One region of the Pleomorphomonas sp. PLEO genome, then DNA from elsewhere that is predicted to be linked to it. Evidence: predicted binding sites of a transcription regulator. Region 1 holds the regulator's gene; the other holds the start of a gene.
What was found. The regulator LexA, encoded in region 1, represses DNA repair genes until DNA is damaged. The targets are predictions, from matches to a motif close to TGTTCNNNNTGTGTTCNG.
Positions count from the first base shown of each region.

Region 2: AB6N07_RS20360 (PA0069 family radical SAM protein) is a predicted target of LexA. The motif match lies at 1,669-1,686, and genes of this name have one in related genera.

Region 1 is NZ_CP166625.1:3,210,963-3,218,916, forward strand. Features, by position in the region: gene AB6N07_RS14845 (anion permease) at 1-140, opposite strand, end outside; gene AB6N07_RS14850 (DUF47 domain-containing protein) at 140-781, opposite strand; gene queA (tRNA preQ1(34) S-adenosylmethionine ribosyltransferase-isomerase QueA) at 1,092-2,180, shown strand; gene lexA (transcriptional repressor LexA) at 2,289-3,002, opposite strand; gene AB6N07_RS14865 (response regulator transcription factor) at 3,286-3,942, shown strand; gene AB6N07_RS14870 (sensor histidine kinase) at 3,947-5,320, shown strand; gene AB6N07_RS14875 (MtnX-like HAD-IB family phosphatase) at 5,413-6,084, shown strand; gene AB6N07_RS14880 (aspartate aminotransferase family protein) at 6,097-7,506, shown strand; gene AB6N07_RS14885 (arginase) at 7,511-7,954, shown strand, end outside.
Region 2 is NZ_CP166625.1:4,383,679-4,391,632, reverse strand. Features, by position in the region: gene AB6N07_RS20365 (metallopeptidase family protein) at 1-74, opposite strand, end outside; gene AB6N07_RS20360 (PA0069 family radical SAM protein) at 520-1,647, opposite strand; gene AB6N07_RS20355 (glycosyltransferase) at 1,912-2,613, shown strand; gene AB6N07_RS20350 (DUF1993 family protein) at 2,721-3,227, shown strand; gene AB6N07_RS20345 (site-specific DNA-methyltransferase) at 3,403-4,563, shown strand; gene mutY (A/G-specific adenine glycosylase) at 4,870-5,949, opposite strand; gene AB6N07_RS20335 (DUF721 domain-containing protein) at 5,998-6,525, shown strand; gene AB6N07_RS20330 (DsbA family protein) at 6,699-7,349, shown strand; gene AB6N07_RS20325 (chromosome segregation SMC family protein) at 7,491-7,954, shown strand, end outside.

The DNA of each region.
Region 1 (7,954 bases):
ACTGCGTATTGCGGTCTGAGCACGCGTGTCGAGACGATGGTCGCGATCGAATTGGCCGCGTCATGCAGACCATTCAGGAAGTCGAACAGCAGGGCGATGCCGACCAGACCAAAAAGTAGCGGAAGGGCTAGCGTCTCCATCAGACGTTCTCGATCACGATGCCGCTGATTTCCTTGGCAACATCTTCGAAGCGATCAAGTACCTTTTCTAGCTCGCCATAGATCTGGCTACCAATGATGTAACTCATGGCGTTGCCAGTGCCATGGCGACGGTAGAGATCCTTGAGGCCGTTGTCGTGCAGGAAGTCCGAATGGCCCTCGACGCGACTGACCTCCTCCGACAGCGCCGTCAAGCGGGGTGCGTTGGAGCCGACGTTCTTGAGCAACGGTATCGCCTCGGCAACCAATTTCGCCGCCTGGATGATGTCGAGACCCATGTCGCGCATGCCGGGATCGAAGACACGCTGCTCGAACAACAGGATGGTCTTTACCACCCGGTGCATGGTGTCGATGGTGTCGTCCATCGACTGGATCAGGTCCTTGATGTCGTTGCGGTCGAAGGGCGTGATGAAGCTCCGCCGGACGGCAAGCAGAACCTCGCGGGTGATGCCATCGGCCTTGTCCTCGAGCGCTACAATCTCGGCGATGCGTGCGTCGCGGTCGTCTCCGGACAGGAGGGCATTCAGCGAGTGCGAGGCGGTGACGACGGTCTGTGAATGCTGGGCGAACAGATCGAAGAACTGTTCTTCGTGCGGCAGCAGCTTGCGGAACCACTCGAGCATGGTTGGTCCTTGTTTTTTGGACTTTTCGGCTCGCGGTTTATCCGATGAACCCTGTCGGCGCTAGTCGCAGTTCCTGGGAGGTCGGCCTTTTTAGCCGGTTATCCTTGCGGTTCTGCGTCGCGGAATAGACGGCTCAGCATTTTTGCCGATCAACCGGACCGGAGCGTTCTTCGTAGCGGGTCGGATGATCCGTCCGGCGTCGGCGATTTGAGGCCCTCGGTACCAAGGCATTCCCTTCTATGGACATGTTGAGGCGCCGCCGCTGGCGTTGGCCGTTGCCTTTCACGCTCGGTCATGTCTATGCAGAAGAATGCAAGTTTCAGTCTTCGATTTCGAATTGCCACCCGAGCGTATCGCCCTGCGTCCCGCCGTTCCGCGCGACGCGTCCCGCCTGTTGGTGGTGAAGCCCGGCCAAGCCTTGGAGGACAGACACGCCAGCGATCTCGCCGACCTTCTGTCACCGGGAGACGCGCTGGTGTTCAACGACACCAAGGTGATCCCCGCCCAGCTTGAAGGGCGGCGAGATCGCCATGGCGCCGAGCCAGTTCGCTTCTCGGCAACGCTGCATATGCGCGAGGCCCCGGATCGTTGGCGTGCCTTCGTCAAGGGAGCTCGCAAGCTGCGCGCCGGCGACCGCGTGGTGTTTTCCGGCATTGATCCGGCAGCCGATCCCCTTGGCGCTGTCGTGGCGGAGAAAGGCGAGGATGGCGAGATCACGCTGACCTTCGATCGTGCCGGGCCGGACCTCGATGTAGCGCTCATGACGGTCGGTCACATTCCGCTGCCGCCGTATATCGCCGCGCGTCGGGCAGAGGATGAGCACGACCGAGCCGACTACCAGACTGTCTACGCCCGGGAAAATGGCGCGGTCGCCGCGCCGACCGCCGGGCTTCATTTCACGCCGGAGCTCTTCGATCGCCTTGATGGGCGCGGTATCGGCCGGCATTTCGTGACGCTGCATGTCGGCGCCGGTACCTTTCTGCCAATGAAGGTGGACGATACCGAAGACCACAAGATGCATTCCGAGATTGGTCATGTCTCGTCAGAAACCGCCGAGGCGCTAAATGCAGTACGGGCACGCGGGGGCAGGGTGGTCGCCGTCGGCACGACGTCGTTGCGTCTCTTGGAAAGCGCTGCCGGCGAAGATGGCCTCGTTCGACCGTTCGCGGGGGCGACCGACATCTTCATAACGCCCGGCTACCGCTTTCGCGCCGTCGACCTGTTGATGACCAATTTTCATCTGCCCAAGTCGACGCTGTTCATGCTGGTATCGGCCTTCTCCGGTCTCGATACCATGCATGCCGCCTACGCACATGCGATCGCCAGCGGCTACCGCTTCTACTCCTATGGCGATACGTCGCTGCTTTTCCCGTCGGCGAAAAGTCGATTGGCGCAATAGGTCTAACGGTCCTACGGCGCCCAGGTACGCGCCCTCCGCGGGGATGAAAGACAAGCACAGCTTCCCGGGAACCGTCAGCCCGCGTTTCAAGCCGCTTTGAAAAGTGGATTAATAGCGGCGCATCAGCGCCACGAGGCGGCCCTGGATGCGGACCCGGTCAGGGCCGAAGATGCGCGTCTCATAGGCCGGATTGGCGGCCTCAAGGGCGACCGACGCGCCCTTGCGCCGCAGACGCTTCAGCGTCGCTTCCTCATCATCCACCAGCGCCACGATAATATCGCCGGAATCGGCGGTGTCGGACTTCTTGATGACGACGGTGTCGCCATCAAGAATGCCGGCTTCAATCATCGAGTCGCCGCGCACTTCGAGGGCGTAATGCTCTCCACCGGCAATGAGGTCGATCGGCACGTGCAAGATGTGTGACTGGGTCTGGATGGCGGCGATCGGCACACCGGCGGCAATCCGCCCCATGACCGGAACCGGCACGGTGTCGCGGCTATCCAGCGACGGCGCGGCGGCACTTGCCGACGAAGGCTTGCGACCACCGTCGCCTTCGATGACCGCCGGCGCGAAGCCCTTGCGAGCCCGGCCGATGCCCGGCTGCATGGTTTCCGGCAGCTTGATCACTTCCAGTGCGCGTGCCCGATTGGGCAGGCGGCGAATGAAGCCGCGCTCTTCCAGCGCGGTAATCAGACGATGAATGCCGGACTTGGACTTGAGATCCAGCGCATCCTTCATTTCGTCGAAGGACGGCGGCACGCCCGATTCCTTGAGACGCTCATGAATGAACATCAGGAGTTCGAGCTGTTTGCGCGTGAGCATCGTCTGGTCCCCGCTGGTCGGCCGGCGTCGGTTGCGCCGTAGCGCGATTCGGTACAAATCACGAACAGAGTTAACATGTTCCGTGTGTGTTCCGCAATGGGGATTGCCTCCGTAAGGGGGGCTGCGACCGAAAACGCCCCATCCGCCAGTAAGCCCGCTGGACGATCCGGCTGTGGCCGCATAACCTTATCGCGAAAGCCTCCAGCAGGTCAGAGTGGGCAGTGCCATCCAGAGTTGGCAAATGCAATACTGCTCCGACAGCCGTGTGGTGAGAGGTGACAAGCTGCGTATTCTTCTTGTCGAAGACGACCATATTCTCGGCCCGTCGCTTAAGCGCGCGCTCGAAAAGCATGCGTATGGCGTCGACTGGTTCAGCGATGGGGAATCCGGCTTGGCGGCGTGCGAGGACAACGAATATGCCATGGCTGTTCTCGATGTGAACCTCCCGAAGATGAGCGGTTTCGACATCGTGCGCGCCTTGCGCGCCAAGGCCAATCAAACGCCGGTTCTGTTCCTGACCGCGCTCGACAGCGTCAAGCACCGCGTCGAGGGGCTCGACGGTGGCGCGGACGATTATCTCGTCAAGCCGTTTGACCTCGATGAACTCCTGGCCCGCATTCGCGCGCTTACCCGGCGGAGGGAGGGGCGGGCTGTGACACTCCTTGTCTCGGGCGATGTTGAACTTGATCCGGCGGCGCTTGTCGCTCGCCGTGGCGGGGAGACGCTGCATTTGCCGGCCAAGGAGTTCCATCTTCTGCGCCTCCTGATGGAGCGCGCTGGCCGTTACGTCACCAAAACCGACATCGAGTATGCTCTCTACGACGCGGAATCGACAACCGAGAGCAACACGATCGAGGTTACTGTCTATAATCTCCGGCGCAAGCTCGGTTCGTCGTTTATCAAGTCGATCCGGGGCGTTGGCTATATGGTTGAGCGGTGATGTCGTGACGCTCAGCCAGCGCCTGTTCTGGCGCATCCTCCCCACACTGATGGCCACCATCCTGATCGTCGGCGCTCTGGCGTATCGCAGCGCCACGCGTGAAATCGAAAACATCTACGACGCCGAGCTTATCAACGACGCCAATACGCTTTGGATCCTTCTCAAGGGGCACCTTGAGAAGAATGACTTTTCAGTGCCGGCGGAAGTGCCCGACATTGATTTTTCCATGGGTAACCAATTGGCACTCAACCAGGACGCGGACGATTACGCTGATGCGCACGCCTTCCGTTCCTGGAAAGCCGACGCGCTCGCCATGGTCAGCAGCAACGCTTTCCCGGCAAGTGTCCCGAAGTTCGGCGCGGGTTTTGCGGACTACACATTCGCCCGCGAAAAGTGGCGTGTTTATTCTCTGCCGATTGCGCAGACCGGGATCGTCGTCGAGGTTGCCGAAAAGATCGCACTGAGAAAAGGCCTCGTCGGCAATATCCTTCTGGACATAGCCCTGCCGCTTCTGGTGCTGGTGCCGGCGATCGCGTTTTTGACCTGGCTGGTGATCAATAACGGGCTCAGCCATATTCGAGGGCTGGTGAGACAAATTCGTTCGCGAACGCCTGACGATCTGTCGACGTTGGCCATAAACAACATGCCGAGCGATCTCCTACCGCTTGTCCGGTCTCTCAACCAATTCATGCAAAAGCTCGATACCTCGCTGACCTTGGAACGGCGTTTCGCCGACCTCGCCGCTCACCAGTTGCGGACGCCACAGGCCGGCATCAAGCTTCTGTTGCAAATGCTCGAGAAGGCGACGGACGAGGACGAGCGGCAGCAATTGATGAAAGATCTCGTGGCCAGCAACGAGCGGGCCATGCATCTGATCGCTCAGCTCCTGCATCTGGCGCGCGTGAGCCATCAGCCGCTCCGCCTGGAAGCGATCAATCTCTATGAGGTCGCCGCTGCTTCGCTTGCCGATGTTGGCGCCATTCTTGGCAACCGCGGTTTTGAAGTTGAGCTTGCCGGAAGTGAAGTTGCCTCCGTGAACGCCGATCGGCTCCTCTTGCGACTGCTGATCGACAATCTCGTCGATAACGCCATCAAGTATTCACCCGATGGCGGCGAGATCCGCGTTGAAATCGCGCCGGCTGGCGCCTATTGGCGGCTTGTCATCGACGACCGTGGTCCCGGTATCCCTGAGGACCAGAGGAAAGCGGTATTTCTCCAGTTTCATCGGGTGTCGGCCAGTGATCGTGACGGCGCGGGGCTCGGGTTGGCCATTGTTGCCGAGATTGCCAAGCGCCTCGGCATTCAGGTTGGTTTATCCACGCCGACTTGGGGGTATGGCTTGCGGGTCGAACTGATCATGCCGGCGGTCGCCGCGTGACGGTGATAGCCTTCAGTTTGGCTTCATCCTCCCCTCAGGCAGGCCTCATCGAGGGGGCGTAGACGGGTCTCAGATAAGTCTGGGACCATGACATGCTAGCCTTCTGCGATTTTGACGGCACCATTGCGACTGAGGACGTTACCGATCTCGTTCTCGGCCGCTTCGCCCTTCCTGCGTGGCGAGACATCGAGGCGCGCTGGGAAGCGGGTACGATCAACTCGGCGGAGTGCATGCGGGAACAGGTCCGCCTGATCCGTGCCGAACGAGACGAGATCGACCAATTCCTGGAGCAGGTCGACATCGACCCCGGTTTCCGGGATTTCAAAAGGTTCTGCGACCGTAGTGGAATTGAGGTCGTGATCGTCAGCGACGGCGTCGACCATTTCATCCGCCGTGTGCTCGCCCTGCACGAAATTTCCGGCATCAGGATCGTAGCAAACCGCCTGATCGTGACGGAGTCCGGCTTCGATCTTGCCTTCCCGCATGCGCGGGCGGACTGCCGCTTTGCTTCGGGAGTGTGCAAATGCGCGGTTCTGAAGGGAGCCGCTCCGCACGTCTTCATCGGAGATGGCCGCTCCGATTTCTGTGCAGCCCGCAGCGCCGGCATGGTGTTCGCCAAGGGAAAGCTCGCTGCCTATTGCCGCCGCGAAGCGATCCCGCACGCCGTCTATGCCGATTTCTTCGATGTGCTCGACATGACCCTCTCACTTGCCGGGTCACCGCAGTCGTCGTTCCACCTGCTTCCTCTTTCCCAACAGCTTTAATTGGAGAAATCCATGCTGAAATCGCTTGAGACCACCGTAACTGATACTGCGCCTGGCGAGGACGACTTGCGTGCCCTTGAAGGGCGCTATTGTTCCTATGGTGATACGGTTCACTACGCGGAGGCCCCCAAGTTCTTCGAATCCTGCGAAGGGTCTTTCCTTTTCGATCGGGACGAAGTGCCTTATCTCGATCTGCAGATGTGGTATTCGGCGGTCAACTTCGGTTACCGAAACGAGCGTCTCAATGCCGCCGCTCACCGGCAGCTCGACAGGCTTCCGCAGGTCGCCTCGCAATACCTTCACCGCGAAAAGGTCGAGCTGGCGGCGCTCATCGCTCAGGATGCGGAGCGCAAATTTGGGCACAAGGGCCGCGTCCATTTCAACGTTGGCGGCTCCCAGGCCATCGAGGATTCGCTGAAGCTGGTGCGCAATCATTGCCAGGGCAAAAGCCTGATGTTTGCCTTTGAAGGCGGGTATCATGGCCGTACGCTGGGCGCCTCGGCGATCACCTCGAGCTATCGCTACCGCCGCCGCTACGGCCATTTTGGCGACAGGGCGCAATTCATCGAGTTCCCCTATCACTTCCGCGGTCCGCGCGGCATGTCGAAGGAGGAGTACGGCCACCTCTGCGTTCAGAAGTTCGCCCGTCTATTCGAAAGCGAATACAACGGTGTCTGGGACCCCAAGACCCACCAGTCCGAGTATGCCGCTTTCTACGTCGAGCCGATTCAGGGCACAGGCGGCTACGTTATCCCGCCGCTGAATTTTTTCAGCGAACTCAAGACGGTTCTCGACGAGCACGGCATCCTCTTGGTGGTCGACGAGATTCAGATGGGCGTCTACCGCACGGGCAAGCTCTGGTCGATCGAGCATTTCGGCGTCTCGCCTGATGTGCTGGTGTTTGGCAAGGCGATCACCAACGGGCTAAACCCGCTGTCGGGTATCTGGGCTCGCGAGGAGATGATCAATCCGACGGTCTTCCCGCCGGGATCGACCCATTCGACCTTCGCGTCCAATCCGATGGGCACGGCTGTGGCGCTCGAAACCTTCCGCATGATCGGCGAAGAGGATTTTGGCGCCACTGTTACCGCGCGTGGCAAGCGCTTCCTGGACGGACTTGAGGTGCTGAAGAGCCGCCATGCGATCGTCGGCGACGTCGATGGTCTGGGTCTGGCATTGCGGATGGAGATCTGCGGACCCGACGGCTTTATGCCCGACAAGGCGACTCTCGACTGGATGGTCGACGAGGGCATGAAGGGCGACATGATGGTCGATGGCCGGAGCTATGGTCTCGTCCTCGACGTTGGTGGCTACCATAAGAACGTCATTACGCTGGCGCCGAGCCTGATGATTTCCGATAGCGAAATCGATCTCGCCCTCGAGTTGCTCGACAGGTTGCTGGACCGCGCCGAGCGGAGGTGAGGCGATGCAGCTGTTCCTGCTTCACCTCGACGAGGCGCTGGAGGCGCAGGCCGAGTTCGTGCGGACCTGCCTGATGGCTGGCTGCGGGGAAATCGATGTTCGCGAACCAGGGCGGAATTTTCGTCTCTGGGCGCGACAGGCGGTGGTGGACGATCTCCACCGCTGCCTGCGCATCAATCTCGCTGGGGCGAAGAATGAACCGAAGCTCTGCTTTACGGGCTCAGGAGACTTTCATCACGTCTCCAGCTTGTTGATTGACCTGGCGCTCGATGGCTCTACCGAGCCGGTGACGATCATCCATATCGACAACCATCCCGACTGGGTGCGCTTCTCCGGAGGCCTGCATTGTGGCTCTTGGATTAACGGCGTAGCCGACCACCCGGCGGTGGCCAGAGTGATCACCGTCGGGGTGTGCAGCGACGACCTGAAGTCGCCAGAGCGCAAGGGT
Region 2 (7,954 bases), 1.2 Mb from region 1:
GCCTCGAAGTCGTCGAGCTCCGGCGCTTTCAGGTCCTTCCAGGCGAATTTCGCACCACCGCCGAAGAGCTTCATCCTTGTCTCCCGCCATCCTTCGATCAGGCTTCAGAAGTGTCGTTGGAACGAGGAGACGTCAAGGGAGAAGAAAACGGCGGCGCCCTGAACGGAAACCGGCAGGTTGAACTGGTTTCGTATTGGCGCCATCTTGAAAGCAGCGTTGCAGGCTCTGCAAAGCCTTTTCCAATTTGCCGTTGTCGCCTGCCAAAGAAAGCTTCCGGAACGCGATGCGAACGAGAGACTGGCTGCTGCTTGTTCTTGTCCTGTTTGTGGGTACATGGATCGTCTACGTTGGAACGCGCCTCAGCCCCAAAGGGTGCGTCGAGCATTCTGGTCTTTGGCGCTTCATGACGGCCGAGTGCGAGGGGCGCTCGATCTGGCAACCCGAACCGTAGCTTCCTTGACGCTCCTTGGGGGGATGGTATTCCTCGACATCCTATAGCGTTTGTTCGTTATTTGTTCTTTAGAACAAACTAAGCTGGACGCCGCCATTGCCGGGTTTCAGGAACTTTTCCGTGTCGAGCTTGACCTTATGCTTGTTGAGACCGAGGCGCTTGGTGGTCAGCTCGAACCTCCGGCCTATCTGCCAAGCGTAGGGGCCGGTGCCGCGCATGCGCTTGCCCCATTCCGCGTCGTAGTCCTTGCCGCCGCGCATCGACTTCAGCACGTTCATGACGTGCCGATAACGGTCGGGCAGCTCGCGCAGAAGGAATTCGCGGAAGATTTCCGACACCTCGAGCGGCAGGCGTAGCAGCACGTAGCCGGCCTCGCGAGCGCCGAAGGTGTGGGCAGCCTCCAGAATGCGCTCGATCTCGCTGTCGGTGACCGCCGGAATGATCGGCGCCATCATGACGCCGACTGGAATGCCGGCTTCCGTAAGTTTCTGGATTGCTTCGAGGCGTCGCTGTGGGCTGGAGGCGCGCGGCTCCATGGCGCGCGCCAGCCGGCGATCGAGCGTCGTGATGGAAATAGCCACCTTGACCAGCCCTTGGGCGGCCATCGTCTGGAGAATGTCGATATCGCGCAGGACCAGCGCCGATTTGGTGATGATCAGTGCCGGGTGTTGGGTCTTCGCCAGGACTTCCAGCACGCGCCGGGTGATCTTCTGCTCCTTCTCGATCGGCTGGTAGGCGTCGGTAGCCGTACCGATGGCGATCACCTTCGGCTGGTAGGACGGCGCACCGAGCTGGCGGTCCAGCACTTCGGCGGCGTTGGTCTTGGCATAGAGGTGGGTCTCGAAGTCGAGTCCCGGCGACAAGCCGAGATAGGCGTGGTTTGGTCGGGCATAGCAGTAGACGCAACCATGCTCGCAACCACGGTAGGGGTTGAGCGAACGATCGAAGGCGATGTCCGGACTGTCGTTGCGGGTGATGACTGAACGCGCCGGTTCGACCTGTACTGTCGTCTTGAACGGCGGCAGTTCCTCGCTGTCGCTCCAACCGTCGTCGAAGGTGGTGCGGGCATAAGCCTCGAACCGGCCCGAAGGGTTGATTCCGGCGCCTCGGCCGCGCCGGCGTCCGGCCGTGACCGCTGTGTCGGCGATCTCAGGCGCCGGGATGGGCTCTTCGAGGTTGCGACATGCGATGTTCATGATTTGATCTTAGGTGAAAATGAGAACAGGTCAAGAACATTGTTGAGTTCGACCACTAGCGGATTGGCTCTCGAAAAGGGGCGTCGGCTGGGTGGTGGTATAGGCGTTATGCGTCGGATGGCGGCCTCGCAAAACAGCGAAGATGAGATGACCGAAGCGTGCCGAAGGTCGAGGTTGGGAAGGGCGTGCGATGGTCGTCGGGCGATTGTTTGTCCGCGTTCGGACGGGCTCGCGCTTCCTGGGAAAACCCGCTAGAACGAAAGTATGATCTCGGTTGTCATACCCACCCGGAACAGCGAGGAAGCCCTCGTCCGCACGCTGTCGACGCTGGTCACCGGCGCCGCCGACGGAACGGTGCGCGAAGTCGTCGTGGTCGACGGCGGCTCGGAGGATCAGACGCGTCTCGTCGCGGAGGGGACCGGCTGCGATCTCATTTCCGCCGCGGGGGGCGCCTGGGCGCGTTGCGCCATTGGAGCGGCCGCTGCCCAGCGCGGTGAATTCCTGATGTTCCTGCGCCCGGGGGTCCTACTCGATCCAGGCTGGGAGAGCGATTTCCAGGCGACCGCCGAGCGGCGTCTTAGGCATGGTGACAGCCGTTTCGTGGCTGTCTTCCGCCTCGCTTCCGACGACGATACGCTCGGCGGCGGCCTGAAGCACTATCTGCTGCGCCTGTTCGGCCGTTGTGCCGGTGTAACGCATCCCGACCAGGGCATGATCATCTCGCGCGGCTACTTCCGCGAACTCGGCGGTTTCAGCCGGCGCGACGGCCTAGCCGGCATCGATCTCATCCGCCGTGCCGGACACCGTCGCCTCGTTCGCCTGAGGACTCCCGTGGTGCGGGTGATTGCCGACGGCCAGGATGCGACGATCGCCGGTGGCGGCGCCCTCGGCGCTTTGGCGGGCCTGCTGCTCGCCATTCGCCTTCCCATCGGTGTGGTCGCCGGGCTCACGGGCCGTCGGGTCTGACGTTATCTCCGAGAGTTGACTGGTTGAGTCTGCCATTGCCGGGTAATGAGGCGCGTGCAGAGCAGGGACACCATTGGAAGTGTCCCGCCAGCCGGAAGGATTCCCCCATGACCATCGAGCTTCATGCCATCGCGGCGCCGGTATTCACGGCCCGCCTCAAGTCCCTCGTCCATCTGTTGAAGATCGCCGAGGCCGAAGGTCCGGCGCGCGGCCTTTCCGAAGAGGCCGTGCTCGGTGCGCGCCTCGCCTCGGACATGTTCGACCTGAAGCGGCAGGTCCAGATCGCGACCGATCATGCAAAAGGGGCGATGGCGCGCCTCGCCGGGATTGACGTTCCTTCCTTCCCCGACAGCGAGCAGACCTTTAGCGAGCTTTACGCGCGCATCGACAAGACGCTCGCTTTCGTTGCATCGGTACCGGCCTCGGCCGTCGACGGCCGTCAGGAGGCGATCGTCACGCTGAAGCTTCGCCACGAGACGATGGAGCTCAAGGCGTTCGACTACCTGCAGGGCTTCGCCATTCCCAACTTCTATTTCCACCTGACCACCGCCTATGACATTTTGCGCCATCTCGGCATGCCGGTCGGCAAGCGCGATTTTCTCTGGCAGGAATGACGGCGGGAGCGGCAGCATTCGCCCCTGCCGCCGGTATGGTTAACAAACCATTGAAATAATTAATCAATGACGATTCCCGTCGTTTAACTCCGAATTTACCCTGCCGGGGCAGATTGGTTTTCGGCAGGGGCGTGAAGACCCCCTCCTGTTTGTTTTGCGTCGGAGTGGGAGAGCCATGAGTGTACTGCGTCAGCGGGCGGCTGCGTCGTCGTCCGAGGTTTCTCTCCACTCCCCTGCCGCGTCGCCGTCGCCTGATTGGCTCGACAGCGTCATCGTCGGCGACTGTGTCGCCGCGCTGGAGCGCCTGCCCAAGGCGTCGGTCGACCTGATTTTTGCCGACCCGCCCTACAACCTGCAGCTTGGCGGCGATCTTACCCGTCCCGACCAGTCGAAGGTCGATGCCGTCGATGACGACTGGGACCGCTTCGATAGTTTCGAAGCCTACGACGCCTTCACGCGAGCCTGGCTGCTTGCCTGCCGGCGGGTGTTGAAGCCGACCGGTACCATCTGGGTGATCGGTTCCTACCACAACATCTTCCGCGTCGGCTCGATCATGCAGGACCTCGGGTTCTGGGTGCTCAACGACGTCATCTGGCGCAAGGCCAACCCGATGCCCAACTTCAAGGGCAAGCGCTTCACCAACGCGCACGAGACGCTCATCTGGGCGTCGCGCGACCGGGAAGCCAAGGGCATCACCTTCAATTACGAGGCCATGAAGGCCTTCAACGACGATCTCCAGATGCGATCCGACTGGTTGCTGCCGATCTGTACCGGTGGCGAGCGGCTGAAAAATGCCGACGGCGACAAGGTGCATCCGACGCAGAAACCGGAGGCTTTGCTCTGGCGCGTGCTGATGTCGTCTTCAAAGCCCGGCGACGTTATCCTCGACCCGTTCCTGGGAACCGGTACCTCGGCGGCCGTCGCCAAACGGCTGGGCCGGCATTACGTCGGCGTCGAGCGGGATAGCACCTACGCCAATTTTGCGCGGGATCGGATCGCCTCGGTCGAGAGGGCGCCCGATGATGGCCTTGCGGTTGTCACGCCTCGGCGGGCCGAGCCACGCGTTCCCTTTGGCTCACTGATCGAGGCTGGTCTGATCCAGCCGGGCGACAAGCTCTGCGATGCCCGCCGTCGCCATGTTGCCACCGTTCGTGCGGACGGCTCGATTGCCGCTGGCACAGTTGCCGGGTCGATCCACAAGGTCGGCGCCTCGCTGCAAGGGCTCGAGGCCTGCAATGGCTGGACCTACTGGCATGTCGAAAAGCAAGGTGCGCTGGTTCTGATCGACGAATTGCGCAGCCGGATCCGCAGCGAATTCGCCGCCGCTGGTGCTTGAACGACCGCGCTTTGATCCGCGCATAAAGAAGGCTCCCCGATCAGTTCGGAGAGCCATTTCTTCTTTGCTCAGTTTTTAAGCCCGTGCCCTACGGCATGCAGGCTGGCTTGCCCTCAAAATCTATGTCGTTCGAACCTTCCGCGCTGGATTAGCCCAACCCACCGCTGGTCGATCAAATGACTATCGGGCCATGCCCCAATGGAAGTCATTATCTCACCCATACCGTTAACCACCAAGTAAACTGTGATGCGACCAAGGTCGCAAAATGGCTGGATTTCGACGGTCTCTGATTGCGGGAGTGTGCGGTCACATCTTGGGCGTGCCGCGCCTTTGCCGCGCCGGTCGACCTGTGGCCGCCTCCACAACCTTGCGCATCACGGAAGGCAGCGCCTCACCCGCGACGGCCGCGGCCTCCAGCCAAAAACAGTCGGCCGGCGGCGGCCGGTCGCCGACCTCCGCTCCCTTCACCGACAACACGAGGTGGAAGTGGGTGAAGGTATGCTCCACGTCGCCGGCACTTTTCCAATCGGCCTGGAAGGGTGGGGTAGCCTCGGGCGCCGCGTCTTCTTTCCAGTCGCTGCCGGGGACTTCCAGCATGCCGCCCAGCAGCCCCTTGTCGGGGCGTCTGCGCACCAGAAGCGCGCCGTCATACCGATGGGCGACGAAGGCGGTGCCGTAGCGCGTCGGCCGCTCGGCCTTGGCTCGTCGGCGCGGCAAGGTGTCGGCATCGCCGCGTCGGCGGGCGAGGCAGGGCTCCGACCAGGGGCAGAGGGCACAGGCAGGACGCTTCGGCGTACAAATGGTGGCGCCGAGATCCATCATCGCCTGCGCGAAATCGCCGGGGCGTTTGTCTGGCGTCAGCGTCGCCGTCAGGCGGCGGATCTCCGGTTTGACATCGGGAAGCGGCGCTTCCAGTGCGAACAGCCGGGCAACCACCCGTTCAACATTGCCGTCGACGACGGCGGCCGGCGTGTCGAAGGCGATGGCGGCGATGGCCGCCGCCGTATAGGGACCGATGCCGGGCAGGGTGGCAAGACCTTCCACCGTTTCTGGAAAACGGCCGCCGTGATCGCGCGTCACCGCTTCGGCGCAGGCCTTGAGATTGCGGGCGCGCGAGTAGTAGCCAAGCCCGGCCCAGGCGGCCATCACGTCATCGCGCGGCGCGGCGGCGAGCGCTTGCAAGGTCGGCCAACGGGCCAGAAAATCCAGGAAATAGCTCTTGACGGCGGCTACCGTCGTCTGCTGCAGCATCACCTCGGAAAGCCAGATACGGTAAGGGTCGGGCAAGACGCCCAGCTTCCGATCCTCAGGCGGTATCCGCCAAGGCAATCGTCGGGCATGGACGTCGTACCAGTCGAGAAGGGCGGTGGCGGACGGCGCCGGCATATGGGATAACCTGAGCTATAGAACGGGACGCTGGAGGTTCCATAGCAGATGGCGCGCTTGAGAAAACCGGCTTTCGTCTACAAAGGGGTACGGCCGCTCGCCGACATCATCGCCGCGCCGCTCAGTGTCGCCTGCCGCAAACGCGGCTTTGCCACGCTCGACCTCGTCGCCCACTGGCCGGATATCGTCGGCCCCGCCTATGCTGAAACGACGGCCCCCGACCAGCTTTCCTGGCCGCGCCGGCCGAAAGGTTTGATCGGCGAGGAAGAGCACGAGCCGGCGGTCCTTACCGTGCGATGCTCGGGGGCGGCGGCCATGCGCCTGACGCTCGAAGCACCTCAGTTGATCGAGCGCATCAACACCTTTTTCGGCTATCGCGTCGTCGGTCGTCTCAGGCCTTTGCAACTGCCGCCGGTCAGGATTGGTCCGCGGCCGCGTCCGCGGCCGGCGCAGATTTCACCGGAGGCGGAGGCAAGGGTGCAGACGCTTGCCGCCGGCATCAACGATGACGGCCTCAAGGCGGCGGTTGAGCGGCTGGGGCGCGCGATCAGCGGCGATGTTCGCGGCCGGCGTTGAAAAGTAAGCCCGAACAGCGTCCCCGGCTACCCGCGCCATGTGGCGCCGCCACGAGTGGCTGGCGCACACGACGAACAAGACACGAAAAGCATCCTCTTCCCAATGACGCGCCCTTGCCATAATTTGTCGCCAATGACGGACCCGCTAGGGCCTGTTATCCGAAAGGGAACGACATGTTGACTCGCCGCCGCTTTCTTATGACCACTGCAATTGCCGCGGCCGGGTTTGCCGCCGTGGCATCGTTCCCCGGATTGGCCTTCGCTCAGGAGCCGCCGGCGACCGTCGACGTAACCGAGCTGATGAAGCCTGGCGTGCTGCCCGAAATGGCCCTCGGCAATCCCGACGCCAAGGTAAAGATCGTCGAATATATGTCGATGACTTGCAGCCACTGTGCCGATTTTCATAACAAGACCTTCGACGCGATCAAGACCAAGTACATCGACACCGGCAAGATTTACTTCGTGATCCGCGAATTTCCATTGGATCCGCTGGCCGCCGCCGGCTTCATGCTGGCGCGCAACGCGCCGGGCGGCAAGTATTTCGACGTGGTGTCCTATCTGTTCAAGACGCAGAGCCAGTGGGCCTTCGTCGATGATCCGCTGTCCGGCCTGCGCAACGTCTCCAAGCAGTTCGGCTATTCGCCCTCGACTTTCGAGGCGACGCTGACCGATCAGAAGTTGCTCGACAATATCAACGAGACGCGCAAGCACGGCGCCGATGCCTTTGGCATCACCGGAACCCCGACCTTCTTCATCAACGGCAAGCGGGAAGTCGGCTTCATGTCGGTCGACGAGATGTCGGCCAAGATCGATCCGCTGCTCTGATTCTCAACTGGTGATAACCGCCGGATATCAACAGGCCGCGATGCCCCGCCTCTTGCCGGCAGGGCGTCGCGGCCTTCATGATATGGTGGTCCATGGTACGGTCACACTCTATGAATAGGGTGTTGCCGAAGCGGATCGCCAATGCAGTTCGAGCGGCTGAAGATACAGGGCTTCAAGTCCTTCGTGGACTTCTCCGAGTTCGTCATCGAACCCGGCCTGACAGGCGTGGTCGGCCCCAACGGCTGCGGCAAGTCCAATCTCGTCGAGGCCATGCGCTGGGTGATGGGCGAAAGCTCCTACAAGGCGATGCGTGCCTCCGGCATGGACGATGTCATCTTTTCCGGCTCCGGCAAGCGGGCGGCCCGCAACGCGGCCGAAGTGACGCTGGTCCTCAGAAACGACCTGCGCACCGCGCCGCCCGCCTTCAATGACGCCGATCTTCTGGAGATCACACGTCGTATCGAACGACAGGCCGGGTCTTCCTACCGCATCAACGGCAAAGACGTACGCGCCCGCGACGTACAGCTATTGTTCGCCGATGCCTCTACCGGTGCCCGCTCGCCGGCCATGGTGCGGCAGGGACAGATCGGCGAATTGATCGCCGC